3 regions of the Streptomyces sp. NPDC005803 genome follow, and region 1 is predicted to be linked to each of the others. Evidence: riboswitches for the same ligand, from Rfam matches in the RefSeq annotation. Region 1 holds a riboswitch; each other region holds the start of a gene.

Region 1 (9,484 bases):
TCAGCGGGGTGATGGGCCTCGCCGAACGCTGCCTGAACCCGGCCGCGGCGGACCGGCTCGAGATACTCACCACGACGCCCGACGAGCCAGCGGATGCCTCACCGGGTGCGAACGGCTACTGGTCGGAAGCGTTCCGGCGCCTGGTCTCCACTCTGCGGCTGCGCGCGTCGATGGATCTGGAGCTGGCACCGGAGACCTGAGCGAGAGGGCCACTGGGCCTCGGCCCCGGCCGCTGGCCTGAAGGCAAAAAAACCGGGCCATTGAGGCAGCCCCGACCCAGGCCCGGCCCCGGCACCGCGAGGCCGGCCCCCACGGCGGAACGATGGCCGGGCCGGGACCAAGGCCGGGATGAAGGCCGGGGCCGGGCGCCACCGGATGCGTCGGCCCCGGCAGGAACCGGGCGCCACTGAAGATTGGAAGAAGACCAGGCGCCACTGAAGCCCGGGAACCGCACGAAACGGGCCGCCTGATACCGGCGCCCGCTCGAACCCGGGCACCCCGGAAACGGCCCCCGCAGCACACCCGGCCCGCCGCCAGCTCAAGCTCGGCGCCATACAGGCCCCGCGTCGTTCAGCCCTGGCGTCGTACAGGCCCGCCGCTCAGACCTGGCGTCGTGCACGCTCGCCGCCAGCTCAAACCGGCGCCATACACGCCCGGCGCCATACACGCCCGGCGCCATACACGCCCGGTGCCATACAGGCCCCGCGTCGTTCAGCCCTGGCGTCGTACAAGCCCGCCGCTCAGACCTGGCGTCGTGCACGCTCGCCGCCAGCTCAAACCGGCGCCATACACGCCCGGCGCCATACAGGCCCACCGTCAGCTCAGGCCCGGCGTCGATCAGGCCTGGGCCGGCTGGCGGACGTGCGCGTTGACCCACTCGACGATCGCGACCGTCGTCGCGCCCGGCGTGAAGATCTCCGCGACGCCCTGCTCCTTCAGCGGTGCGATGTCCGCCTCGGGGATGATGCCGCCGCCGAAGACCTTGATGTCCGCCGCGTCGCGCTCCTTCAGCAGCTCGATCACCTTCGCGAAGAGCGTGTTGTGCGCACCGGAGAGGATCGAGAGCCCGATGGCGTCGGCGTCCTCCTGGATCGCGGTGTCCACGATCTGCTCAGGTGTCTGGTGGAGGCCCGTGTAGATGACCTCCATACCGGCGTCGCGCAGTGCCCGCGCGATCACCTTGGCCCCGCGGTCATGGCCGTCGAGGCCCGGCTTGGCCACCACCACACGGATCGGACCGGTCACACCCATCACTGCCTCCACATGCGTCTCCCGTGCCTGAAGGGCCGGGGATGTGAACGAACGTTATCGACAGCATCTCGCAAGCCGCCGTTTCGCGGTGGGCGGGGAGGGGGAAATCACACGTGGGACATGTTCACCGGGCACCGCTCCCGCAGCACGCGGCAGTCCTGCCGTGCGGGACCGGCCGCCAGGGGAGCCGCGACGAGGTCGCCGTACCACCGCGCCGCCAGCCGCGCGGCACGGTGGTACGGCTCATCACCCGCCTGCCCTCGGTCACCGTGTGTGACCTGGGGACGAGCGCGGGCGGCGAGTCCCGGACGGCGACCCGCCGGTCCGGACCTCCTCCGGCATGGCGCCCCACGAGGGCATACGGGGCAGCGAGCCGCTCCTCACCGGATGCCGGAGCAGGAGGTCGACCATGCAGACCCTGCCAAGCCTTCCCCTACTGCTGCGCCGACTGGGCGTGGGCAGCGCCTGGCTGCCGTCCGCCCGGATGCCGTCCACCCCGTTGTCCGCAGCCCTGCTGAGAGCAACCGCGCTGGAACTGGTGGTGCTCGCGGGGCACACGCTCCTGTATCCCACCGGCATCGCCGGCGAGCGGCACCCCGCGGGCGGGGCGACAGCGGCGACAGGAACGCCGGCCGCCGCACCAGGACCGACCGACCCGGCCTCCGCACCCACGCCCCCGCCCGCGCTCACTCCCGCGCCCACGCCCGCACTCACGCCCGCATCCACGCCGGCGACTGCGTCCGCGACCACACCCGCGACCGCGCCCGCAGGGACCACCGCCCTCCCCACCGGAGCCTCCGAACGGCCGCCCGTCGTGCTCCTGCACGGCTTCATCGACAACCGCTCGGTCTTCGTCCTGCTGCGCCGCTCACTGGCCAGGCACGGCTGGCACCACCTGGAGTCACTCAACTACTCGCCGCTGACCTGCGACATCCGCACGGCCGCCGAGCTGCTCGGCCGGCACGTCGAGGAGATCTGCGCCCGCACCGGCCATCACGAGGTCGACATCGTCGGACACAGCCTCGGCGGCCTGATAGCGCGCTACTACGTCCAGCGACTGGGCGGTGACCAGCGGGTCCGCACGCTCGTCACCCTCGGCACGCCGCACGGCGGTACCGCCGTCGCCCCGCTGGCCGGCGCCCTCCCCATCGTGCGCCAGATGCGCAGCGGTTCGGCGCCGATCGAGGAACTGCGACTGCCTGCGCCCGGCTGCCGCACCCGTTTCGTCAGCTTCTGGAGCGAGCTGGACCAGGTGATCGTTCCGGTCGAGGCCGCCTGCGTCGACCACCCGGACCTGGACGCGGTGAACGTACGCGTCAGCGGGGTCGGGCACCTCGCCCTGCCCGTGCACCCCGCCGTGGCCGCCCGCATCCGCCAGGCGCTCGACGCCCACGCGTCGGGCCAGAGCTCCGCCGGCACCGCGTCCGTGGCCTGAACCTGCCCCGTTTCCGGCAGACATCCCCGGCCTGTCAACGCCGCACATCACTCACAAATAGAACGCGTTTCGAACATAGAGCCAAGGCTGTGTGAGTGGCCCGTCGAAAGGCAGCCGATTGCCCGTTTCCTGAGCGCTCGGAGGCCGTCGAAGATTGTCGGCGTCACGTACCGCCGGGTACAGTCGCGGCCACTGCTTCCCCCGGAGTCCCACGGGACCCCGGACACACTGGTCCTGCTGCCGAGGCGAGAGAGAAGTTGGTGAACGACCAGCACCCCCACGCCGGGCACGCCGGGTACGACGGCCACTCCACGGGCACCTTCGACGGCGACCCGCTCTTCGGCTCCCTCCCCGGCAGCTACGACGGCTCGTACGACACCACGACGGGTTACGGCACCGCCTACGGCAGTGACCAGGCCGCCTACAGCGGCGCGTACGACGCATCCCAGTGGGACACGGGCACGCACCACGCGGCCGGCTACGGCCACACGGCCTATGCCGCGCCACCCCAGCACCCGTACGACGCCGACCCGCAGTACGACACCGGCGCGACGTGGGTGCCCGCCGACGGCGGCTACGGCCACACGGTCCCGGCCCAGCACGGCGCCCCGGACTCCTCCGGCCAGTGGGACACGACCGCCTGGCACCAGAACGGCGGGTGGAACGGCGCCGCCGCGACGGGTCACGACACCGGCACGTACGACGCCACCGCCTGGAACACCGGCGCCACGCCCGAGTACGACCAGCAAACCGCGCAGAGCGCCCACCTGGCGACGGCGCCCTACGAAGCCGAACAGACGGCGCAGTATCCGCACGGAAGCCACGAACCGCACGAGGCATACGGGGCGTACGAGACCTACGAGCCTCACGCGGCTCATGAGACGGCGCACGAGACGGCGCACGAGCCCCCCGCTCCTCACGAGGCGTACGGGCATCAGGCCTCCTACGACCCGTACGAGCCCTACCTGACCGCCGAGTTCAGCCTCCCGGAGACGGGCTTCGACGCCGAGGCCCCCGACAGCGCCGAGGCGGACGGCAACGGGCCTGACGACACCGGGCAGGAGCCGGTCGGCCACACCCGCGACCACGACTCGGCGACCACGACCTCCCCGGAGCCGGGCCCGGACCCCGCCCCGGCCGGCAGCCACCGCCCCGCGGCCCGCCCGGTCACCCGCGGCGGTGGCGGGAGCCGCAGCCGCAGGCGCTCCCCCGCGAAGCGTTCCGCACTGCTCACCGTCGCCGTTCCGTCCGCCTGTGTGATGAGCGTGGCGGGCATCGCCGCAGCGTCCGTGGGCGGCATGGGCGGCGGCGAGGAGAAGAAGGACGAGACCACGACGATGGCGGCCGCCGATCCCGGCACCGTCAAGCCGGTCGCGGCGAACAACAAGCTGGACACCCAGCTGGCCAATCTCAGTGCCGACGCGGAGAACTTCGCCGACCGCGCCAGCCGCACGCAGGAGCGTATCGACCTGAAGGAGCGGCAGGCCGCCGAGAAGGCGAGGCGCGCGGCGGAGGCCGCCCGCAAGGAGGCGCTGCGCCCCAAGTTCGTCATGCCGGTCAAGGATCACCGGCTCAGTGCGTACTTCGGCCAGGCGGGCGTCAACTGGATGTCCGTGCACACGGGCATCGACTTCCCCGTCGACTACGGCACGCCGGTGATGGCGGCCACCGACGGCACCATCCGTACGCAGTTCAACACCGCCTACGGGAACATGGCCATCGTCACCGCGGCCGACGGCACCGAGACCTGGTACTGCCACCTCAGCAGCACCCGGATCCGCTCGGGCCCGGTCAAGGCCGGTGACGTCATCGCGCACTCCGGCGACTCCGGCAACTCGACCGGCCCGCACCTGCACTTCGAGGTGCGCCCCGGCGGCGGCGCGGCCATCGACCCGCTGCCCTGGCTCCGTAGCCACAACGTCAACCCGAACTGACCGGCGCGCGGAACGGCCGGGGAAACCCCGGCCGGCCGTCCCGCCGGGCGCTACAGCTTCTCGACCGGGGCGTACCGCAGCAGCAGCTTCTTCGGCCGTTCGTCCCCGAAGTCGACCGTGGCCTTCGCCTGGTCCCCGATGCCCTCGACCGCCGTCACCGTGCCCAGACCGAACTGGTCGTGGGTGACCCGGTCGCCGGCCACCAGCGTGATCGTCGGCTTGTCCGAGGTCCGCCGGGTCGCGAAGCCCGAGGGGCCCGAGCGTGCGCGGGACGCGGAGAGCGACGACGTGATCCCCGACGTCGGTCCGGCCGGGGCCGCCATCGGCCCCTTGCGCTTCCACTCCAGGTGCTGGTCCGGGATCTCCTCCAGGAACCGCGACGGCGGGTTGTACGAGGGCTGGCCCCAGGCGCTGCGCATCGCCGCCCGGGTGAGGTAGAGCCGCTCGCGGGCGCGCGTGATGCCGACGTAGGCCAGCCGGCGCTCCTCCTCCAGCTCCTTGACCTGGCCCAGCGCCCGCATGTGCGGGAAGACGCCGTCCTCCATGCCGGTCAGGAAGACGACCGGGAATTCGAGGCCCTTGGCGGTGTGCAGGGTCATCAGCGTGATGACGCCGGAGCCGTCGGTGTCCTCGTCGGGGATCTGGTCGGAGTCGGCGACGAGCGCGACCTTCTCCAGGAACTCCGCGAGGGTGCCCGCGCCCTCGTCCTCGCCCCGCTCCTGCTCGAATTCGAGGGCGACGGCGGCGAGTTCCTGAAGGTTCTCGATCCGGGTCTCGTCCTGAGGGTCGGTGGACGCCTGGAGTTCGGCGAGGTAGCCCGTACGCTCCAGCACCGCTTCCAGCACCACGGCCGGCCCCGCACCGGACTCGACGATGGTGCGGAGCTCCTCCATCAGCGTGTTGAACCGCTTGACGGCGTTCGCGGAGCGGGCCGCCATGCCGTACGCCTCGTCGACGCGGCGCAGCGCCTGCGGGAAGGTGATCTTCTCGCGCAGGGACAGGGCGTCGATCATCGCCTCGGCGCGGTCGCCGATGCCGCGCTTGGGCACGTTCAGGATGCGCCGCAGCGGGACGGTGTCCTCGGGGTTGGCGAGGACGCGGAGGTAGGCCAGGACGTCGCGGACCTCCTTGCGCTCGTAGAAGCGCACCCCGCCGACGACCTTGTAGGGCAGGCCGACGCGGATGAAGATCTCCTCGAAGACACGGGACTGCGCGTTCGTCCGGTAGAAGATCGCCACGTCGCCGGCCTTGGCGTCGCCCGCGTCGGTCAGCCGGTCGATCTCGTCGGCGACGAACTGCGCCTCGTCGTGCTCGGTGTCCGCGACGTATCCGGTGATGCGGGCACCGGTGCCGGCGTTGGTCCAGAGGTTCTTCGGGCGGCGACTCTCGTTGCGCTCGATGACCGCGTTGGCCGCGGACAGGATCGTCTGCGTGGAGCGGTAGTTCTGCTCCAGCAGGATCGTGGTCGCGTCGGGGTAGTCCTCCTCGAACTGGAGGATGTTGCGGATCGTCGCGCCGCGGAAGGCGTAGATCGACTGGTCCGCGTCACCCACCACGCAGAGCTCGGCGGGGGCGTTCTCCGGGCCGGACGGGCCGACCAGTTCCCGTACGAGCGTGTACTGGGCGTGGTTGGTGTCCTGGTACTCGTCGACCAGGACGTGCCGGAAGCGGCGGCGGTAGTGCTCGGCGACGTCGGGGAACGCCTGGAGCAGGTGGACCGTCGTCATGATGATGTCGTCGAAGTCCAGCGCGTTGGCCTCGCGCAGCCGGGACTGGTACAGCGCGTAGGCCTGGGCGAGGGTCTTCTCGAAACCGTCCGCCGCCTGGCCGGCGAAGGTCTCCTCGTCGATCAGTTCGTTCTTCAGGTTCGAGACCTTCGCCGTGAACGACTTCGGCGGGTAGCGCTTCGGGTCGAGGTCCAGGTCGCGGCAGACCAGGGCCATGAGGCGCTTGGAGTCGGCGGCGTCGTAGATCGAGAACGAGGAGGTGAAGCCGAGCTTCTTCGACTCGCGGCGCAGGATGCGTACGCACGCGCTGTGGAAGGTCATGACCCACATGGCGTTGGCCCGCGGTCCGACGAGCTGCTCGACGCGCTCCTTCATCTCGCCGGCGGCCTTGTTGGTGAAGGTGATCGCCAGGATCTGGCCCGGGTGCGTCCCGCGCTCGGCCAGCAGGTGCGCGATGCGGTGGGTCAGGACACGGGTCTTGCCCGACCCGGCGCCGGCGACGATGAGCAGCGGGGACCCGGCGTGCACGACGGCCGCGCGCTGTTCGGTGTTCAGCCCGTCGAGCAGCGCGGCCGCGTCGATGACCGGGCGGTGGGCCCCGTCGCGGTAGTACGCGTCGCGGGGCGGCGGGGGCCCGTCGAAAACGCCCGCGAAGAGGCCCTCCGGCACCGCTTCGGGTGCGGAGTCCTCGGGGGGCGGCGGGGGCCCTTCCTCCGTGTGCTGGAGGCCGGCCAGGAAACTGTCGTCAAAGAGGCTGCTCATCGCTGTCCGAGTCTAGGGCTCCGCACTGACACTCCGGGGCCGAGTGACGAACCCCGCACCGGCGGCCGGGCACCGAGAGCGATCCGGGGTCTACGGTGCGTGGACGTCCGCCGGTCCCCGCCCGCCCGCCTTCGCTCCGATCCGTACAGGTCACGAAAATGTATCGGGCATATCGAACATCAACCTTCACAGCGGCACCATGAGTTGGCTAGCGTGCTCGTCCGGGCGGCCCGTACCCCCAGAGGCGATCCACGCCGACCGGGCGTCCACGCCGAATCCGGGCTGCCCGCAGGGAAGTCCGGAACCGGGGACCCACACGCATCACCGGGGTGAATCGGTCCACGTCCCCCACCAGGACCGTAGGGCAGCCTTCCGTTCCGCCCGAACCCGACAGCTAACCCGGTAGGCGGTCCACGGAAGGAGATGCCGGCCTTGGCGTCGCATCGCAAACCGCGCACCCTGGTGCGCAGCACCGGCCCCGCCGTCGGGCTCACGACGGCCGCGCTGGCGTCGGTGACCCTGCTGTCCACGCAGAGCGCACTGGCCGCCCCGGCGCCCAAGCCCAGCATCGAGGACGTGCAGAAGAAGGTCGACGACCTCTACCGGCAGGCAGGCACCGCGACCCAGCAGTACAACCAGGCGAAGGAGGCGACGGCCGAGCAGCGCTCCAAGGTGGACACGCTGCTGGACGATGTGGCCCGGCGCACCGAGAAGCTGAACGAGGCGCGCAGGACGCTCGGCACGTACGCCGCCGCCCAGTACCGCGGCGGCGCCCTGGCCCCGACCGCCACCTTCTTCCTGGCCGACGACCCGCAGTCGTTCTTCGACCAGACCCACCTCATGGACCGGATGACCGAGCGCCAGACGCGGGCCGTGTCGGACTTCCGTACGCAGCAGGCGAAGGCTTCCGAGCAGCGGGCCGAGGCCGTGGCGAGCCTGGAGACCCTCACCGAGTCGCAGGCGACCCTGCGCACCAGCAAGCAGAGCGTCCAGACGAAGCTGTCCCAGGCCCGCGGCCTGCTGTCGAAACTGACCGCCGAGGAGAAGGCGCGCCTGGCCGAGCTGGAGCGCAAGAAGGAGGCGGAGGCCGAGCGCAAGGCGGCGGAGCTGGCGAAGAAGCAGGCCGCCGCGAAGAAGGCCGAGGCCGACCGCAAGGCGGAGGAGGGCGCGAAGGAGACCGGCAGCGGCACGGGAACCGGTACGGGCTCCGGTTCCGGTGCGGACGCCGGCGCCTCGACCAAGGCCGCGACGGTCATGGCGTTCGCCCGGGCGCAGCTCGGCAAGCCGTACGTCTGGGGGGCGACCGGCCCGGCCTCGTACGACTGCTCGGGGCTCACCCAGGCGGCGTGGAAGGCGGCCGGCGTCGACATACCGCGGACCACCTGGGACCAGGTGAACGTCGGCACCCGGATCGCCACGGAGGATCTGCAACCCGGTGACCTGGTCTTCTTCTACGACGACATCAGCCACGTCGGCATCTACAAGGGCGACGGCATGATGATCCACGCGCCGAAGCCGGGAGCGAACGTGCGCGAGGAGTCGATCTACTACATGCCGATCTACGGGAGCGTGCGGCCGGGCTGAAGCCGGTCGGCCCACGTCGCGTGGACGCCGCTGCCCGGACCCTCGCGGGTCCGGGCAGCGGCGTTCGCCCCCGCTCAGGTCCAGAGCGTGGCGATGAAGATGTTGACGACCGTCAGTCCGCCGACCGTCGCGAAGAGGCCCTTGTCGACCTTCTCGTCGTCGCGCTTGACGTAGACGAGCGCGAGGATCACGACGAGGATCAGCAGCTTGATGCCGATCTTCACGTTGTTCACGGGGTGGTCGTCGGCCTGGTCGAGGCCGACCAGCGCCACTCCGGTGACCAGCATGGTCAGCGCTCCGTGCAGCATCGCCGGGACGAATCGCGCCGTGCCGGCCCCCATCGCCTTCATCTGGGTGAGGAATCCGCCCAGCAGAGAGGCGATGCCGATGATGTGCAGGGCGACGAAGACATCGATGAGTACACGCATGGCTCCGCAGCCTAGCCGCGGCCTTGTCGGCACTCGGCGGCCAGGTGAGGCTTAGTGGCACCTGACCACGGGATGCACCAATTGCCTGGTCTGGTGCCATTTTTCCGATCGTCCGGCGACAACGCAACGCCAAATTCACACAATAAGCGCCATGACAACTCTTTCTCCTGGCCCGGGCTTAGCGTCCCATCCAGGTGGCCGGCACACCGCCGATCCGCACCCGGACGGCGTTCCCGGTCACCCCGCCGGGGCTCCGGCGGCGGGCCGCTCCCCCTGTTGGCGGCCCGCCGCCGGGCCGGGCGGGCCCGTCGGTAGACCCCGGCGGGCCGTCGACAGGAAGGACGCCCGCCCTCGTGGCAGCGC
Region 2 (9,484 bases), on a different contig from region 1:
TCCTCGACGCCCCGCTGGACGCCGAGCCCGAGGGTCTGGACGGGGTCGCCACGATCATGTCGCGTGCCCTGTCCGAGGGCACCGACAAGCAGAGCGCCGAGGAGTTCGCCGCCGAACTGGAGCGGTGCGGCGCCACCCTGGACGCCCACGCCGACCACCCCGGCGTCCGGGTCTCCCTGGAGGTTCCGGCCTCCCGGCTGGCCAAGGCCCTCGGGCTCGTGGCCGAGGCGCTGCGGGCGCCGGCCTTCGCCGACAGCGAGATCGAGCGGCTGGTGGGCAACCGGCTGGACGAGATCCCGCACGAGCAGGCCAACCCGGCCCGGCGCGCCGCGAAGCAGCTCTCCAAGGAGCTCTTCCCGGCCACGGCCCGCATGTCGCGCCCGCGCCAGGGCACCGAGGAGACCGTGGCCCGGATCGACTCCGCGGCCGTGCGCGCCTTCTACGACGCCCACGTCCGCCCGTCCACCGCGACCGCGGTGGTGGTCGGCGACCTCACGGGCATCGACCTGGACGCGCTGCTCGCCGAGACCGTCGGCGACTGGTCGGGCAACACCGCCCAGCCGCGGCCCGTCCCCCCGATCACCGCCGACGACGCGGGCCGTGTGGTGATCGTGGACCGCCCCGGCGCGGTGCAGACGCAGCTGCTGATCGGCCGGATCGGCGCCGACCGGCACGACAGCGTCTGGCCGGCCCAGGTGCTCGGCACCTACTGCCTCGGCGGCACGCTCACCTCCCGGCTCGACCGGGTGCTGCGCGAGGAGAAGGGCTACACCTACGGCGTGCGGGCCTTCGCCCAGGTGCTGCGCTCCTCGGCCCCGGGCTCCGCCTCCGGTGCGACGGGCGCCGCGATGCTCGCCATCAGCGGCTCCGTGGACACGGAGTCCACCGGTCCGGCGCTGGAGGACCTGTGGAAGGTCCTGCGCACGCTGGCGGCCGAAGGGCTGACGGACGCCGAGCGGGAGACGGCCGTGCAGAACCTCGTGGGGGTCGCCCCGCTGAAGTTCGAGACGGCGGCCTCCGTCGCGGGCACCCTCGCCGACCAGGTGGAGCAGCACCTCCCGGACGACTACCAGGCGCAGTTGTACGCGCGCCTCGCGGAGACCGGCACGGTCGAGGCGACCGCGGCCGTGGTCAGCGCCTTCCCGGAAGACCGGCTGGTCACGGTCCTGGTCGGCGACGCCTCGCAGATCGCGGAGCCCGTCAGGGCGCTGGGCATCGGTGAGGTGTCGGTCGTCACCGGCTGACGGTCCTTTCGCCTGATACCGGGGCGAAGGGGAAGACCCTGGCGGGGTGAACCCCGCCAGGGTCTTTCCATTTGCCCGCTTTGCGGGAGAGGTTGCCCGTCTGCCCTGTGGGATGCGCTACAAAACGCCCTGTCCGTTTGGTGGGGGGAAGTGCCCCCGTTTAGCGTCGTCTCCGCTGTCCGTCACTCGTATGCCGCATCCGCGACGTACCGGGCAGCCATCGCCGAGTCCCCGTCAGGCGCGAGCCTGGGGAGCCGGGGACCCACGCAGTCCCTGGGGTGAATCGGATGCCCGTGCCTCGTCCGAGGCCGGGGGATCCGTAGGAGACCTTCCTGCTCCGAACCCGTCAGCTAACCCGGTAGGCGAGAAGGAAGGAAAGGACCAGCCACTTCATGGCGTTCACCCGTGCCACCGGGAAGCACCGTGCCCCGGGCCGTCTGACGCGCAACGGCGCGAGGGCCGTCGGCATCGCGACCCTGGCCACCACCGGCGTCATCGGCGGGCTGGCCTCCCCGGCCCTCGCCGCGGACACCGAGACCCCCTCCGTCGTCGACACCGGCCTCACCCAGGTCATCGCCATCGAGGACGACCTCGCCGACCGGATCGACGCACAGGCCGACGCGCAGCAGCACCAGGCCGACGTCGCCGAGGAGAAGGCCGAAGCGGCGAAGAAGGCCGAAGCGAAGAAGAAGGCCGAGGCGGAGGCGAAGGCGAAGGCCGCCGCCCGCGCCAAGGAGGCCCGCGAGAGCGCCTCCCGCGCCGCCCGCTCGGCCGAGCGCGCCCGGCTCGGCTCCTTCCAGCTCCCGGTCGCCGGTTCGTACGTGAGCACCGGCTACAAGTCCAGCGGCTCGCTCTGGTCCTCCGGCAGCCACTCAGGCATCGACTTCCACGCCGCGTCCGGCAGTTCCGTCGTCGCCGTCGGCGCCGGCACGGTCGTCGAGGCCGGCTGGGGCGGGGCGTACGGCAACAACATCGTGCTGCGGATGACGGACGGCACGTACACCCAGTACGGCCACCTCTCCTCGATCGGCGTGTCCGTCGGCCAGAGCGTCGGCGGCGGCCAGCAGATCGGCCTCTCCGGTTCCACCGGCAACTCGACCGGCCCGCACCTCCACTTCGAGGCCCGCACCACGCCCTCGTACGGCTCCGACATGGACCCGGTCGCCTACCTGCGCGCCCACGGCGTCTCCGTCTGACCGCCCCGAAGACCCCACGGCGAAGGCCCCGGCGACACGCCGGGGCCTTCGCCGTGTCGGCGTACCGCACCGGTCTTTGCCGGCCGTCCGCGAACGGCCGGCGACCAAAAGATATTCATGAATTTCCACCCGCCGTCGGAAATGCGACCGCATTGCAATAGAGTCGCAGGACAGGCGTCGATCGGCCGCGCGCTGCGGGGATTAAGGCGGAGGTTCGGACATGCGCATTCCGGCGCATTCGGTATGCACGGCAATCCGTGACGACATCGTCTCGGGCGTCTTCGAACGCGGTAGCCGGCTCACCGAGGAGGTGCTCGCACGTCGATACGGGGTTTCCCGCGTTCCGGTGAGGGAAGCGCTGCGCACCCTGGAGTCCGAGGGGTTCGTGGTCACCCGCAGACACGCCGGAGCGTGTGTCGCCGAGCCCACCGAGCAGGAGGCGGCCGACCTCCTGGAGGTCCGGATGCTGCTGGAGCCGCTCGGCGCGGCCCGTGCCGCCCACCGCCGTACGGACGCGCACCTCAAGGTGTTGCGCGGCCTGGTCAGGCTCGGTCAGGAGCGCGCCCGCCGGGGGGAGGGCGAGGATCTGCGCTCCCTGGGCGGGTGGTTCCACGAGACGCTCGCGCAGGCCTCGGGCAGTCCCGGCCTGATCGCGCTGCTCACGCAACTCCGGCACAAGACCGCGTGGATGTACGAGGTCGAGCACCCGGCCCGTCCGGGCGACACCTGGGCCGAGCACGGGGCGATCGTGGACGCCGTGGCGCGGGGCGACGCGGAGAGGGCGAGAACCCTGACCGCCCACCATGCCGAGCGGGCCACCGCCGCGCACCGGCTGCGCCGCCCCGGCCGGCCGGATGCCGCCGCTGTCCGCACCGGCCGGGTGAGGAGTTCGCAACATGCCGTAAACACCCCGAGTGGCCGGCATTAACAATTGCGCCGTATACAAAGAATAAGAATTCCGCGGGGCTTTCTTTCCGCTGCCCGAATTGGCTGGGGGAGCGTGCGCGTCGCCGGACTGCCCGGGCCCCTTTATGCGGAGAAGTGAGCGCACGTGCGTAAAGGTGTGCGCGCAGACGAAAGAGCCGCGGCCCCGGGTCAAGGGTGCCGCGGCTCTCGCGCGTGCGTTCCAGCGGTCGTGACCGAAGGGTCAGACGGTCTCCGGAAGCTCCTCGAGCCCCTCGGTGACCAGCTTGGCCAGACGGTCCAGAGCGGCTTCGGCGTTGTCCGCGTCGGACGCGAGCACGATCTCCTCGCCGCCCTGCGCACCCAGGCCGAGCACCGCGAGCATGGAGGCCGCGTTCACCGGGTTGCCGTCGGCCTTGGCGATGGTGACGGGGACGCCGGAAGCCGTCGCGGCACGGACGAAGATGGAAGCGGGGCGGGCGTGCAGGCCCTCGGCCCAACCGACGTTGACGCGGCGCTCAGCCATGGTTCTGCCCTTCACGAATCAATGGTTGTCTAGACCAGTCTCTCATGCAGTGCGCGGTGCTCCGGCCGACCCGCGGACCGCTCTCCACCCGCGCCCCGCCGTCGTCCGGCCCCCCTCAGACTGCCCCGGCCCCAGCCCTCACGCGACCGCTGACCGAGCCGTAGGCTTTGCCCATGCACCCCTCTCCGGAGCAGAGTCCGCATCACACCTACCCCGCTCACTGGGAGGCGGACGTGGTGCTCCGCGACGGCGGCACCGCACGCATCCGGCCCATCACCACGGACGACGCCGAGCGGCTGGTCAGCTTCTACGAGCAGGTCTCCGACGAGTCGAAGTACTACCGCTTCTTCGCTCCCTATCCCCGGCTCTCCGCCAAGGACGTCCACCGCTTCACCCATCACGACTACGTCGACCGGGTGGGCCTGGCCGTCATGGTGGGCGGCGAGTTCATCGCCACCGTCCGCTACGACCGGATCAACGCGCAGGGCAGGCCGGCCTCCGCACCCGCCGACGAGGCCGAGGTCGCCTTCCTGGTCCAGGACGCGCATCAGGGCCGCGGCGTCGCCTCGGCCCTGCTCGAACACATCGCGGCCGTCGCCCGCGAGCGCGGCATCCGGCGCTTCGCGGCCGAGGTGCTGCCCGCCAACAACAAAATGATCAAGGTGTTCCGGGACGCCGGGTACACCCAGCAGCGCAGCTTCGAGGACGGCTCCGTCCACCTCACTCTGGACCTCGAACCGACCGCCGAGTCCCTCGCCGTCCAGCGCGCCCGGGAACAGCGGGCCGAGGCCCGCTCCGTGCAGCGGCTCCTCGCCCCGGGCTCCGTCGCCGTCATCGGCGCGGGCCGCACCCCCGGCGGCGTCGGCCGCACGGTCCTGCGCAACCTCCTGGGCGCCGGCTTCACCGGCCGCGCCTACGCCGTGAACCGTGCGTTCGCCGCCGGTCAGGACACGATCGACGGCGTGCCCGCCCACCGGTCCCTCGGCGAGATCGGCGAACCGGTCGACCTCGCCGTGGTCGCCGTACCGGCCGACCGGGTGCCCGAGGCCGTCGCGGACTGCGGGGAGCACGGCGTCCAGGGGCTCGTCGTCCTGTCCGCCGGTTATGCCGAGTGGGGCGCCGAGGGCCGCGAACGCCAGCGCGAACTGGTGCGCCAGGCCCGCTCGTACGGCATGCGGATCATCGGCCCGAACGCCTTCGGCGTCATCAACAACTCCGAGGCGGTCCGGCTCAACGCCTCCCTCGCGCCCGAACGCCCCGCCTCCGGGCGCATCGGGCTGTTCACCCAGTCCGGCGCGATCGGCATCGCCCTCCTCTCCGGGCTCTACCGGCGCGGCGCGGGGCTCTCCACCTTCATCTCGGCCGGCAACCGGGCCGACATCTCCGGGAACGACTTCCTCCAGTACTGGTACGAGGACCCGGACACCGACGTCGCCCTGCTGTACCTGGAGTCCCTCGGCAACCCCCGCAAGTTCACCCGCCTCGCCCGGCGGACCGCGGCCGTGAAGCCGGTGGTCGTGGTGAAGGGCGCCCGGCACAGCGGCTCCACCCCGCCCGGCCACGCGGTCCCCGTCAGCCGGATCCCGGACGCGACGGTCTCCGCGCTGATGCGGCAGGCGGGCGTGATCCGCGTCGACACGGTGACGGAGATGGTCGATGTGGGCCTGCTCCTGGCGGACCAGCCGCTCCCCGCCGGCGGGCGGGTCGCGATTCTCGGCAACTCGGAGTCGCTCGGGCTGCTCACCTATGACGCCTGTCTGGCGGAGGGGCTGCGCCCGCGGCCGCCCCTCGACCTCACCACGGCCGCCACCCCGCAGGACTTCCGGGACGCGCTGGCCGAGGCGCTGGCCGACGGGGGCTGCGACGCGGTCGTCGTGACGGCCATCCCGTGGGTCGGGGAGAACGGCGAGGCGGAGTCGGGCGACGGCGAGGTCCTGGCCACGGCCCTGCACGCGGCGGCCGCCCACGGCCCCGCCAAGCCGGTGGCCGTGGTCCACGTCGAGATCGGCGGCCTCGCGGAGGCCCTGGCCGCCGCGACCAGCACGGTGGCGCAGCAGCGTCCGGCCTCGGCGCCGCCGGGCGTCGCGGTGCCGGCACGCCCCGTCGGGACCTCGTCCGGCCCCCGCCCGGCCGGAGCGGCGCCCGGCCCGGTCCCCGCCCCCGGCACGGGCCCCGGCGTCGCGGTGACCGGCGACCCCGGCCCCGAAGGCCCCCGTGCCGTCGGCCGGATCCCCGCCTACCCCGCCGCCGAGCGCGCGGTCCGGGCGCTCGCCGAGGCCGTGCGGTACGCCCAGTGGCGCCGCCAGGCCGCCGTACCCGGCAAGGTGCCCGGCTTCCTCGACGACACCATCGACGAGCCGGCCGCGGCCGCCCTCATCGACACCCTGCTCGGCCAGGACCCCGATCCGCGCGGCAAGCCCCTGGCACCCGACGAGGCCCGCGAACTCCTGGCCCGCTACGGCATCACCGTCCGGCCCACGCTGCCGGCCCCCGGCCCGGAGGAGGCCGTGGCCGCGGCGGAGCGGCTCGGCTACCCGGTGGCGCTGAAGACGACCGCACCCCATCTGCGTCACCGGGCCGACCTCGGCGGAGTCCGCCTGGACCTCGACGGCCCCACCGCACTGCGCCGGGCGTACGGCGAACTGACCGACCTGCTCGGCAAGCCGGCCGAACTCCGGCCCGTCGTGCAGTCCATGGCCCCGCGCGGCGTCGACACCGTCGTGCGGGCCACCATCGACCCCGCGGCCGGCGCCGTCCTCTCCTTCGGTCTCGCAGGCGCCCCCTCCGAACTCCTCGGCGACACCGCGCACCGCCTGGTCCCCGCCACCGACCGCGACGCCGCCGAACTGATCCGGTCCATCCGGGCGGCCCCGGTCCTCTTCGGCTGGCGCGGCTCGGCGCCCGTGGACACCGCCGCCCTGGAGGAACTGCTGCTGCGCGTCTCGCGACTGGTCGACGACCACCCCGAGGTGGTCTCCATCGCCCTGGAACCGGTCGTGGTCGCCCCCCACGGGCTGACCGTCCTCGGGGCGAGCGTCCGGCTCTCGCCGCCTCCCGCCCGGACCGACCTCGGCCCTCGCCGCCTGTCCAACTACTGACCCGCGCCTCTTCCCGCCGCTGCCGGGCAGGGGCGGGGCCACACGTCCCCGGCAGCCATCAGCCCCCCGTAGGATGGTGCGTATGGCTAAGAGCGGTACGACGACCCAGGGGCTGCGCGCGGCGATCGAGCGCAGCGGCTACTACCCGGCCCTCGTGGCCGAGGCGGTGGAGGCCGCCGTGGGCGGTGAGCCGGTCGCTTCGTACCTGGTGCACCAGGAGACGACCTTCGACTCCAACGAGGTGCGCAGGCACGTCACGGTGCTGGTGCTCACGGACACCCGCTTCATCGTCAGCCACACCGACGAGCAGAACGCCGACACCAGCTCCCCGACGCCGTACGCGACGACCTCCACCGAGTCGGTGAAGCTCGACCGCATCTCCTCGGTCGTGGTCAGCCGGGTCGTGGCCAATCCGGAGAAGTACGTCCCGGGCACGCTGCCCCGCGAGGTCGTCCTGACCATCGGCTGGGGCGCCGTCTCCCGGATCGACCTGGAGCCCGCCGCCTGCGGCGACGCCAACTGCGAGGCCGACCACGGTTACACCGGCAGTTCCACCGCCGACGACCTGAGCCTGCGGGTCAGCGAGGCCGGCGACGGCCCCGACACCGTGCGCCAGACCCTCGCGTTCGCCCAGGCGCTCTCCGAGGCCACCGCGACCGCGGCGGCCGGCCGCTGATGGCCCAGCCGGCCTGGCAGGACCCGGTACTGCTGCCCCTCGATTCCGCCCCCGTGCCGGAGTACGGCAGCGGCTCGCTCGCCGATCTGCTCCCCACGCTCGTCGCGGGGCAGGGCGTTCCCGGTTTCACCGCGGCGATCCCCGAGCTCACCCCCGCCGACCGCAACTGCGTCTTCCTCATCGACGGCCTCGGCTGGGAGCAGATCAAGGCGCACCCGGACGAGGCGCCGTTCCTGCACTCCCTCCTGCCCACCTCGCGCGGCGGCACGGGCCGCCCGGTCACCGCGGGTTTCCCCGCCACCACCGCGACCTCCCTCGCCTCGGTCGGCACCGGACTCCCGCCGGGCGAGCACGGCCTGCCCGGCTACACGGTCCGCGACCCGGAGACCGGCGCGCTGATGAACCAGCTCCGCTGGAAGCCGTGGACACCGCCGAAGGTGTGGCAGCCGTACCCGACCGTCTTCCAGCTGGCCGACGCGGCCGGAGTGCGTACCGCCCAGGTCTCCGCCCCCGCCTTCGAGCAGACCCCGCTGACCAAGGTCGCGCTCAGCGGCGGCTCGTTCCTCGGCCGGCTCACCGGGGAGGAGCGGATGGACGTGGCCGCCGAGCGGCTGGCCGCCGGCGACCGGTCCCTGGTCTACACGTACTACAGCGAGGTCGACGGCAAGGGGCACCGCTTCGGCATCGACTCCGACGCCTGGCGCGGTCAGCTGATGTACGTCGACGGGCTGGCCCGCCGCCTGGCCGAGCAGCTCCCGCCGCGCTCGGCGCTGTACATCACCGCCGATCACGGAATGATCGACATACCGTTCGACGAACAGTCCAGGATCGACTTCGACGAGGACTGGGAGCTGCGCGCGGGTGTCGCACAGCTCGGCGGCGAGGGCCGCGCCCGCCATGTCTACGCCGTCCCCGGCGCCGAGGCCGATGTGCTGACCGTCTGGCGCGAGGTGCTCGGCGAGCAGTTCTGGGTGGCGAGCCGTGACGAGGCCGTCGAGGCGGGCTGGTTCGGTCCGCGCATCGACGAGCGGGTGCTCGGCAGGATCGGCGACGTGGTCGCGGCGGCTCACGACGACGTGGTGATCACCGCCTCCGTCAACGAGCCGCACGAGTCCGCGATGGTCGGCATGCACGGCTCGATGACGCCCGTCGAGCAGCTCGTCCCGCTCCTCGAAGTCCGCACGTAGGCGCCCCCGTACTCCGCCGTCCCTCGCCCACTCCTCCCCGCCCGTCCCGAAAGGTGCTCAACCCCTCATGCCCGAGCTTGTGTTCTTCTCCGGAACGATGGACTGCGGAAAGAGCACGCTGGCCCTCCAGATCGGGCACAACAGGTCGGCCCGTGGTCTCCAGGGCGTGATCTTCACCCGTGACGACAGGGCGGGCCAGGGGAAGCTGTCCTCCCGGCTGGGCCTGGTCACGGAGGCGGTCGAGGCCGCCGAGGGCATGGATCTGTACGCGTACCTCGTCGGCCAGCTCTCCCAGGGTGGCAAGGCGGACTACGTGATCGTCGACGAGGCGCAGTTCCTCGCCCCGGAACAGATCGACCAGCTGGCCCGCGTCGTGGACGACCTGGGGCTGGACGTCTTCGCCTTCGGCATCACCACGGACTTCCGCACCAGACTCTTCCCCGGCTCCCAGCGGCTGATCGAACTGGCCGACCGCATAGAGGCCCTCCAGGTGGAGGCGCTGTGCTGGTGCGGCGCCCGCGCCACCCACAACGCCCGTACCGTGGGCGGGGAGATGGTCGTCGAGGGCGCCCAGGTCGTCGTCGGCGACGTCGACCGTCCGGCGAAGGACGTGGGGTACGAGGTCCTCTGCCGCAGCCACCACCGCCGCCGCAT
Region 3 (9,484 bases), on a different contig from region 1:
GACCGGTCTGCACACCACTCGCCCGTACCAGAGCTACGTCTACGCCTATCCGCACAAGACGGCCTACGGCCGGCTCGCCGGGCAGCCCGGCGGACGGCCCGCGCTGAGCGACCTGTGGGCGGGCGAGAACAAGGACGCGCTCTCGCTCTACCTCCACATACCCTTCTGCGAGGTCCGCTGCGGTTTCTGCAATCTCTTCACCCGGGTCGGCGCGCCCGACGAGCTCACCACCCGCTATCTCGACGCCCTGGACCGGCAGGCGACCGCCGTACGGGACGCGCTGGGGGACGGGGAACCGGTGCGCTTCGCCGCCGCCGCGTTCGGCGGCGGGACGCCCACCTTCCTGAACGCCGGCGAGCTGGAGCGGCTGTGCGACATCGCGGAGAAGCGCATGGGCGCCGATCTGCGGTCCGTGCCGCTGTCCGTCGAGACCTCGCCGTCGACCGCGACGGCCGACCGGCTGGCGGTCCTCGCCGACCGGGGGGCGACCAGGATCAGCATCGGTGTGCAGAGCTTCGTGGAGGCCGAGGCCCGCGCGGCGGTCCGCCCGCAGCGCCGCGCCGACGTCGAAGCGGCCCTGGGCCTGATCAGGGAGAGCCGCGTCCCGGTCCTCAACATCGACCTGATCTACGGCATCGACGGCCAGACCGAGCGGAGCTGGCGCACCTCGCTGGACGCGGCACTCGCGTGGCGGCCTGAGGAGTTGTACCTCTACCCGCTCTACGTCCGGCCGCTGACCGGCCTGGGCAGGCTCGGGGCCGCTGCCGAGGCCGCTGCGGACGCCGCCTGGGACGAGCAGCGGCTGCGGCTGTACCGGGCGGGCCGCGACCACCTCCTCACCCATGGCTACGAGCAGGTGTCGATGCGGATGTTCCGCCGCGCCGACGCCCCGCGGAGCGACGGCCCCGACGACTACGCCTGCCAGACCGACGGCATGATCGGCCTGGGCTGCGGCGCCCGCTCGTACACCTCGCGGCTGCACTACTCCTTCGACTACGCGGTGGAGATGCGCGAGGTGCGGGCGATCATCGACGGCTACACGGCCGCCGAGGACTTCTCGCATGCCGAGGTGGGCCGGTTCACCGACGGCGACGAGGCCCGCCGCCGTCATCTCCTGCAGTCCGTCCTGCAGGCCGGGGGACTGCGCGTGTCCGAGTACCGCGAGCGCTTCGGTACGGCCCCGGACGAGGACTTCCCCGAGGAGCTCGCCCGGTTCGAGGGCCGGGGCTGGCTCGACGGGGAGGCGGCGGCCGCCGGCCGGCTGCGCCTGTCGCCCGAGGGTCTCGCCCACTCGGACGCCGTGGGTCCCGACCTCTTCTCCCCCGCCGTACGGGCCGCGATGGCCGCGTACCAGCTGAAGTGAGCCCCGTATGGACCTGACGATCCTCTACCGCGGCCCGCTCGCCTCGTGCGACTACGACTGCCCGTACTGTCCGTTCGCCAAGCGGCGCGACAGCGGGGAGCAGCTGCGGGCCGACCGGGACGCGCTGGAGCGCTTCACCGCGTGGGCCGCGGAGCAGACCGACGACCGGATCTCGGTGCTGTTCACCCCGTGGGGCGAGGGGCTGGTCCGCTCCTGGTACCGCCGGGCGGTGGTCGAGCTGGCCCGGCTGCCGCACGTGCGCCGGGTGGCGATCCAGACGAACCTCAGCGGCCGTACGCGGTGGCTGGCGGAGGCGGGCGCCGAGTGCCGCGACAAGATCGCGCTCTGGTGCACGTACCACCCCGGCCAGACACCCTACGAGCGGTTCCTCGGCCGGTGCGGGGAGCTGGTCTCGCTGGGCGTCCGCCACAGCGTGGGTGTGGTCGGGCTCGACGGTCATCTCGCCGAGGCACGGCGGCTGCGGGCGGCCCTTCCCGAGGAGGTCTACCTCTGGGTCAACGCCGCCGAGGGCCACACCTATACGGACGAGGAGGCGGACCGGTGGACCCTGATCGACCCGCTGTTCCCGTACAGCCGCCACCCGCACCGCTCGGCGGGTCTGCCCTGCCGGACGGGTGAGTCGGTGATCTCGGTGGACGGTGACGGCACGGTGCGCCGCTGCCACTTCGTCCGCGCCGAGCTCGGCAATCTCTACGACGGCAGCTACCGCGCGGCCCTGGGCCCCCGGGCCTGTCCGCTCGCGGTCTGCGACTGCCACATCGGGTACGTGCACCTGGAGACGCTGCCGCTGTACGACGTCTTCGCCGGCGGGGTACTGGAACGCGTACCGGCCCTGCCGCTGTCCCCGGTCGCCGTGGCCGGCGCTCCGGGCGGCTGAGGACAGCGGGCTGCTCAGAGCGGCAGCAGGTCGGGCCGCTTGGCCTCCACGTGGTCCCCCGAGGACTCGCCGCGCAGCCGCCGTCCGATCCACGGGACCAGGTACTCGCGTGCCCAGTGGATGTCGTCGCGCCGTACTTCGAGCGTGCCGCGCTGTACCTGCGGCGGCCACTCCTGATCCGGGTCGGCGGGCACGTCGAGGCCGAGGACCTGGGCGGCGCGCAGCGCGACCCGGGTGTGTCCCTCGGGCGACAGGTGCAGCCGGTCGTTGTCCCACGCCCGCCTGTCCTGGACCGAGCGCAGGGACCAGAGGTCGAGGACCGGGCAGTCGTAGCGGTCGGCGATGGACCGGACATGGGCGGTATAGGTGGCGATCTTGCCGCGCAGATGGCGCAGCACGGGAACGTTGCGGGTGTCGAAGCCGGTGGTGACCATGACGGTGCCGACCGACCGGGTCAGGTCGGCGACCGCGCGCTCGAAGCGCTCGGCCACGTCGTCGGGGTCGGTGCCCGGCCGGATGATGTCGTTGCCGCCGGCGCAGAAGGTCACCAGATCCGGGGCGAGTTCCTTGGCGCGCGGCACCTGTTCCTCGACTATCTGGTCGAGGAGGCGTCCTCGTACGGCGAGATTGGCGTATCTGAAGTTCTCGTGCGCGGATCCTGCGCCGCCCGTCGTCGCCTCGGGGTCCGGGAGCTGGTCCGCGAGGAGTACCGCGAACCGGTCCGCCCAGCCGACGAAGGTTCCGCCCGGGCCGGGATCACCGACTCCCTCGGTGAAGCTGTCGCCGATCGCCGCGTACGACCCGATGACGCCCCGTCGGTTGATGACGCCCTGCTGGATGTTGTTCGAATCGTCTGCCACAAGGGCATATCCTGCACCGCCGAATGTGACCTACGCGACCGTAATACGGGGTTGACGGGTGGTGAGATAGACCACCCGGTCAGTTTTTGGTAAAGGGGGAATAAGAATGTCCGGCACCAGGGGACGCCCCCTGGTGCCGGACACATACGGCGGAGGGGCGGCGCGCCGCCGCGCACCGCCCCTCCGTGTATCGCTCAGCTCCCGGTCACCGGACCGGGACCGGTGTCACCTGGATCAGACGTAGATCCCGTGCGACGCCAGGTAGGCGATCGGGTCGATGTCCGAGCCGTACGCCGGGCCCGTGCGGACCTCGAAGTGGAGGTGCGGGCCGGTGGCGTTGCCGGTGGCGCCGGACAGGCCGACCTGCTGGCCCGCGGTCACGGTCTGGCCGGCCGAGACGGAGAGCGAGGACATGTGGCCGTACTGCGAGTAGTGGCCGTCGGCGTGCTTGATGACGACCTCGTTGCCGTAGGCGCCACCCCAGCCGGCGGTGACGACGGTGCCGGAGGTGATCGCCTTCACGCTCGTGCCGGTCGCGACGGGGAAGTCGATGCCGGTGTGGCTGCCGCTGGACCAGTTGGAGCCGGAGGCGCGGTAGGCGGTGGTGTGGTTGCCCGGGACCGGGTGGACGTAACCGGAGTCGTTGCTCTGGGCCGCCGGGGCCGAGGTCTCCTCGGACGCCGTGGCGTCGGAGGACGAGGAGGACGAGTCGGCGGCCGTGGAGGCCTTCGTCTCGGTCTTCTGGGCCGGGGCCTTCGACGGGGCCTTCGTCGAGGTGGAGGTGGTCGAGGCGTGGCCCCAGGCCTTGCCGCCGAGGGTCAGCTTCATACCCGGGAAGATCAGGCTCGGGTCGTCGCCGACGACCTTGCGGTTGTCCTGGTACAGCTTGTGCCAGCCGCCCTTGAGCTTGTGCTCGGCAGCGATCTTCGACAGGTAGTCGCCGGAGACGACGGTGTACGTCTCGGTACCGGCCTGCGTCTTCGCGACCTGCTTGGCCGGGGTGGCGTGCGTGGCGGCCGACTGCGAGGCGGCGGGGGCGGCCTGCTCCGCGGCGTTGGCGCCGGTGGCACCGAGCAGCGGAAGCGCGATCACGGCGCCGCCGGCGCTCGCGGCGACGACGCCGCGGGCGATGGTGCCGGCCTTGGGACGACGGTGCTTACCCGAGATGGGCATGAAGGTTTTCCTCTCCGGCGCCTGCGAGGTGAGCTGTCGGGTTCGGACTGGAGATGTCCGGTCGCGGCGGACGCGACTTCACCCCGAGCCGGCCGGATTCCCGGTCGGCGGCTTACCTGGTTCCCCCGCTCCTGCCACGCGGTGAGTGGGTGCGAATTCCGGGCGGCGGCAGGATTAGGCGGTCCGTCCGGATTGCAGCGAACGTAAGCGAGCCGGGACGGCGGAAACAAGCCACGAGTTCTCCGCGGGATTCCGCACCGGAAAGCCGGCGCGGAATTCCGGTCACACTCCGTGGATTACGGATCTTGGCTTTCCGCGCGGTGCTTGGAATACCCATCGGGCGCACCGCCACACACCGTCACGGATATGATCCCGCTCACGAGAAGGTGATCATCTCCCCTGCGATCAGGGCATGTTCGGATAAAAGGAGCTATTCGGACATGTCATGCCCGCCGCCCCTTCCGCATCGGCTCACCCACCGGACCGGCCCCCTCCCCGCCGGGCCCGCACACCCTTCGCGGGGCCCGAAGTGCGGGCGTGACCAAGATGATTGCCCGAGGAATCGATGTCGTATCGTCACGAGAGTGGTCCCGCGGGCGACACGCGCCGGCGGCAGAGCCTCCAGGAGTGACCGTGACGCAGCAGCTGCCGCAGACCCCGTCGACGGAACCCGAACTGGCGGGTGTCCGCAATTTCCGTGACGTGGGCGGGCTGCCCACCTCGGACGGCCGCCGGGTGCGGTACGGACGGCTCTACCGCAGTGGTCACCTGGCGCACGCCACGGCCGAGGACACCGCGTTCCTCGCCGGTCTCGGCCTCCACACGGTCTTCGACTTCCGCAACGTGGCCGACCACAAGCTGGACGGCCTGGACGTGGAGCTGCCGGGCGTGCGCAATGTGAGCATCCCGCTGAGCGACCCGGCGGACGGCGCGGAGTTCTGGCGGATGGTGCGCGACGGCGACATGGACGAACTGCGGTCGATCCTGGCCGACGGCAAGGGCTCCCGCCGCATGATCGCCTCCTACCGCCGGACCATCCTGGACCGCACGGCCGAGCACAGCCGGGTTCTGCACGCCCTGGCCGAGGACAGCGTGCCCGCCCTGATGCACTGCGCCGCCGGCAAGGACCGCGCGGGGCTCTCGATCGCGGTGTCCCTGCTCGCCGTCGGCGTCGAGCGCGAGGCCATCGAGGCCGACTACCTCAAGTCGAACGACGCGCACCGCCGCTACAGGATCCGCCGCAGCGACACCTCCCCCGCCGGAATGTCGCCCGAGGTGATGGAGCTGCTCAATCCGCTCTTCGGCGCCCACCCCGACTACCTGGCCGCCGCCTTCGCCACCATCGACGAGACCTGGGGCAGCACCGACCGCTACCTCGCCGAGGGTCTGAAGATCACCCCGGAGACGCGGGAGCGACTGCGCGAGCGCCTGCTCGACGAGATCTGAGCGGCCGGCCGGCGCCCCCGGCTACTGGTTGTGCATCCCCACGGCGAACAGCAGGTAGAGGAAACCCGCGACGACGTGCCCGGCCACCAGGTAGGCGAAGAGCCTGATGACGAGCCCGCGGGGCATCTTCTTCTCCTGCGGGTCGTAGTTCTTGGGCCGGGCGGGGCTGAGCGGGTCGTAGTTCTCGGAATCGGACATGACAGGTCCTTTCAGGCGGGCCGGTGGGCGGGCCGGTGGCCGGGTGGGCGGGCCGGCGACACGCAGCCGGCCCGGGCGGCGCCTCAGCGACGGTGGATCCCACTGCCGAGACACAGCTCGGCGGCGGGGCTCTGCAGCAGGGTGTGGACGAAGAGCAGCTCGGCGCCGTCCCGGTCCGGGGCCGCGATCCGGTGCGGGGTGAGCGAGTCGAAGTGCGCGCTGTCCCCGGGGGCGAGGTCGTGGACCGTGTCCCCGAGGGTCACCCTGAGATGTCCGGCCAGGACGTACAGCCACTCCTCGCCGGGATGGACGCGGACCAGGTCGCCCTGGGCGCCGTGCGGGACACGCACCCGCAGGGCCTGCATCGCCCGGCCGGAGCCGCCGGCCTGCTGGTACATCCAGCCGTCGGCCTCGGCGCCCTCGAACCTGCGGCCGCGGACGATCGCGTCCCGTTCCGGGGGTATCTCACCGAGCAGCTCGGAGACCGTCGTACCGTAGATCCTGGCGAGCCCGAGCAGCATCGGCAGCGAGGGCTGGCGCCGGCCCGTCTCGAGCCGGGACAGGTGGGCGGGCGACAGCCCGGCCCGCAGGGCGGCGGTCTCCAGGGTGAGACCACGGCTGCGGCGCAGATCGCGCAGGCGTGGCGCGACCCCGGGCAGCTCGTCGGCCACCCCTCCTTCTGGAGGTTTCATACCTCCATTGGGCCAGGACCTTTCCTGGGAGGCAAATTTCTTGCCTCCCAGGCAAAAGCCTCGGCGAGCCCGGTGCGCGGCTCCCTCCGCTCAGCGGTTGGCGACGGCCTGCTTCACCAGGGTCCGCCCGAAGTCCCACATCAGTCCGCCGCCGCTGTGCGCGTCGTCCATCACGGCCGTGAACGCGCTCACGAAACGGTCCACGTCCGCCTCGTCGATCACCAGGGGCGGGATCAGCTTGATCACTTCGAGGTGGTCACCGGAGACCTGGGTCAGGATCCGGTGCTTCTGGAGCAGCGGAACGACCACCATCTGCGCGAAGAGCCCCTTGCGGGCCGCCTGCAGCATGGTCCAGCGGCTGCGCAGTTTCAGCGAGCTCGGCCGGCCGAACTCGATGCCGATCATCAGCCCTCGCCCGCGCACCTCGTGGAGCAGTTCGTACCCGTCGACCAGCACGGCCAGCCGTTCGCGCAGCAGGTCACCGGTGCGGCGCGCGTTCGCCACCGTCTCCTCATCCTCCATCACGGCGAGAACCGCGAGCCCGGCCGCCATCGCCTGGGCGTTGGAGCCGAAGCTCGCGGAGTGGACCAGCACCCGGTCCATCGAGGAGTAGACGCGCTTGAAGATCCAGTCCTTGCCGAGGGTCGCCCCGACGGGCACGTAGCCGCCGGAGAGCGCCTTGGCGACGCAGACCAGATCGGGTTCCACGCCTTCCTCGTGCTGGTACGCGTAGAAGTCACCGGTCCTGCCCAGGCCGGTCTGCACCTCGTCCGCGATGAGCAGTGCCTTGTGCTTGTGCAGCAGCTCCTGGGCTGCTCGCAGGAAGCCGGGCGGCGAGGCGTGCACGCCCTTGCCCTGGATCGGTTCGACGACGAGCCCCGCTACGTCGCCGCGCTTCAGCTCGCGCCGCAGGGCGTCGAGGTCACCGAGCGCGATGGCGGTGTCGGGCAGCAGCGGGGCGAAGCCGTCCCGGAAGCCGTCCTCGCCGTTGACCGAGAGCGAGCCGGTGGTCAGCCCGTGGAAGGCGTGCGTGCAGTACAGAATCCTCGGCTTCCCGGTGGCGTACCTGGCGAACTTGAGGGCCGTCTCCACCGCCTCCGTGCCGCTGTTGCCGAAGAAGACCCGGTCCAGGTGCGGGCTGTGCGTGAGCAGCTTCTCGGCCAGCAGGCCCGGCAGGGGCTGGCAGTCGAACCGGGTGAGGTCGGCGAGCGAGGCGTCCAGGACGTCGTGGAGCGCCTTGCGTACGACGGGGTGGTGGCGGCCGAGACCCATCACGCCGAAACCGGCGAGCATGTCCAGGTAGTCGTTGCCCTCCGCGTCCCAGAAGTGCGCGCCCTCGGCCCGTTCGTAGACCTTGTCGAAGCCGATGGTGTGCAGCATGCGCGGAAGCTGGTGGTTGAGGTGCTTCGTGTGCAGCTCGTAGCGTTCGGCGCCGCGTTCCGCGAGGAGCCGCGCCAGATCGAAGCCCTTGGGCTCGTCGTCCTTCATGCCCCGCTCTCCTTGTGCCCGTTGTGCGGGCCGTCCGGCCCCTTGTCCGCGGCCGCGTCCCGGGCGGCCGGCACGGCGCTGATCCGGCTCGCGATCTCGACCGGGGTGAGGCCGATGTCGGCCAGTACCTCGGCCCGTTTGCCGTGGGCGAGGAACTGGTCGGGGATGCCGAACGTCCGCAGCGGTACGTCGACCCCGGCGTCCCGCAGCGCCTGTCCCACGGCCCAGCCGACGCCTCCCGCACGGCTGTTGTCCTCGACGACGGCGACGAGCCGGTGCTTCGCGGCGAGCGGTGCGAGCTCCTCGTCGACCGGCTTGACCCAGCGGGGGTCGACCACGGTGCAGCGGATGCCGGCGCCCCTCAACAGGTCCGCGGCCCCCAGGCAGACGGGGGCCATCACGCCGACGGCGACCAGCAGCACGTCGGCGTCGTCGGCCCGGTGCAGGACGTCCATGCCGCCGATCCTGCCGATCGCGGGGACCGGCTCCCCCACGGACTCCTTGGGGAACCGGACCAGGGTCGGGGCGTCGTCGATGTCGACGGCCTCGCGCAGTGCGGTCCGCAGCCGTTCCGCGTCACGCGGGGCCGCGATCCGCAGTCCCGGCACGACCTGGAGCACGGACATGTCCCACATGCCGTGGTGGGAGGCGCCGTCCGGCCCGGTGATCCCCGCCCGGTCGAGGACGAACGTGACCCCGCAGCGGTGCAGGGCGACGTCCATCAGAAGCTGGTCGAAGGCACGGTTGAGGAAGGTGGCGTACACGGCGACGACCGGATGGAGCCCACCGGTCGCCAGTCCGGCCGCCGACACCGTCGCGTGCTGCTCGGCGATCCCCACGTCCCAGACCCGGTCGGGGAACGCCTCGGCGAACTTCGTCAGCCCGACGGGATGGAGCATCGCCGCCGTGATCGCGACGACGTCCGGACGCTCCGCGCCGATCGACGCGATCTCGTCCCCGAACACGGAGGTCCAGGTCGGACCGGCCGCCGGTACGAGCGGGGCGCAGGTCAGCGGGTCCATGGCGCCGACCGTGTGGAAGCGGTCGGCGTCGTCCCGGAGCGCGGGGAGGTAACCGCGGCCCTTCTCCGTGAGGCAGTGCACGACCACGGGACCGTGGAAGCGTTTGGCACGGTGGAGCGCGGATTCGACGGCTGCGGTGTCGTGGCCGTCGATCGGGCCGACGTACTTCAGGCCGAGGTCCTCGAACATGCCCTGCGGGGCGAAGGTGTCCTTGAACCCCTTCTTGGCACCGTGCAGTGACCCGTACAGCGGCTGGCCGATGACGGGTGTCTGCTGCAGGACGCCCTTGCCCCACGACAGGAAGCGCTCGTAGCCGTCGGTGGTGCGCAGGGTCGCGAGGTGGT

What was found. A riboswitch is a leader RNA that binds a small molecule or an ion and turns the genes downstream of it on or off. The one in region 1 is predicted to bind cyclic di-AMP.
Positions count from the first base shown of each region.
Region 2: it holds a riboswitch for cyclic di-AMP, as region 1 does, so the genes downstream of both, ABZ454_RS15455 (M23 family metallopeptidase) here and ABZ454_RS24720 (NlpC/P60 family protein) in region 1, are expected to answer to the same signal.
Region 3: it holds a riboswitch for cyclic di-AMP, as region 1 does, so the genes downstream of both, ABZ454_RS27720 (LysM peptidoglycan-binding domain-containing M23 family metallopeptidase) here and ABZ454_RS24720 (NlpC/P60 family protein) in region 1, are expected to answer to the same signal.

Region 1 covers NZ_JBEXXO010000018.1:77,384-86,867, reverse strand. Annotated here, with positions in the region: gene ABZ454_RS24745 (DUF5691 domain-containing protein) at 1-200, shown strand, start outside; gene ABZ454_RS24740 (cobalamin B12-binding domain-containing protein) at 838-1,251, opposite strand; gene ABZ454_RS24735 (alpha/beta fold hydrolase) at 1,661-2,686, shown strand; gene ABZ454_RS24730 (peptidoglycan DD-metalloendopeptidase family protein) at 2,947-4,620, shown strand; gene pcrA (DNA helicase PcrA) at 4,671-7,109, opposite strand; cyclic di-AMP (ydaO/yuaA leader) riboswitch at 7,369-7,534, shown strand; gene ABZ454_RS24720 (NlpC/P60 family protein) at 7,533-8,693, shown strand; gene ABZ454_RS24715 (hypothetical protein) at 8,768-9,121, opposite strand; gene ABZ454_RS24710 (NlpC/P60 family protein) at 9,475-9,484, shown strand, end outside.
Region 2 covers NZ_JBEXXO010000009.1:169,254-178,737, reverse strand. Annotated here, with positions in the region: gene ABZ454_RS15460 (pitrilysin family protein) at 1-1,244, shown strand, start outside; cyclic di-AMP (ydaO/yuaA leader) riboswitch at 1,456-1,623, shown strand; gene ABZ454_RS15455 (M23 family metallopeptidase) at 1,637-2,440, shown strand; gene ABZ454_RS15450 (GntR family transcriptional regulator) at 2,661-3,368, shown strand; gene ABZ454_RS15445 (HPr family phosphocarrier protein) at 3,588-3,869, opposite strand; gene ABZ454_RS15440 (GNAT family N-acetyltransferase) at 4,043-6,967, shown strand; gene ABZ454_RS15435 (DUF5998 family protein) at 7,050-7,643, shown strand; gene ABZ454_RS15430 (nucleotide pyrophosphatase/phosphodiesterase family protein) at 7,643-8,830, shown strand; gene ABZ454_RS15425 (thymidine kinase) at 8,898-9,484, shown strand, end outside.
Region 3 covers NZ_JBEXXO010000021.1:170,138-179,621, forward strand. Annotated here, with positions in the region: gene ABZ454_RS27700 (STM4013/SEN3800 family hydrolase) at 1-2, shown strand, start outside; gene ABZ454_RS27705 (STM4012 family radical SAM protein) at 1-1,363, shown strand, start outside; gene ABZ454_RS27710 (STM4011 family radical SAM protein) at 1,371-2,261, shown strand; gene ABZ454_RS27715 (SGNH/GDSL hydrolase family protein) at 2,276-3,121, opposite strand; gene ABZ454_RS27720 (LysM peptidoglycan-binding domain-containing M23 family metallopeptidase) at 3,356-4,294, opposite strand; cyclic di-AMP (ydaO/yuaA leader) riboswitch at 4,300-4,452, opposite strand; gene ABZ454_RS27725 (tyrosine-protein phosphatase) at 4,928-5,740, shown strand; gene ABZ454_RS27730 (DUF6126 family protein) at 5,762-5,938, opposite strand; gene ABZ454_RS27735 (XRE family transcriptional regulator) at 6,022-6,630, opposite strand; gene ABZ454_RS27740 (aspartate aminotransferase family protein) at 6,721-8,118, opposite strand; gene dxs (1-deoxy-D-xylulose-5-phosphate synthase) at 8,115-9,484, opposite strand, start outside.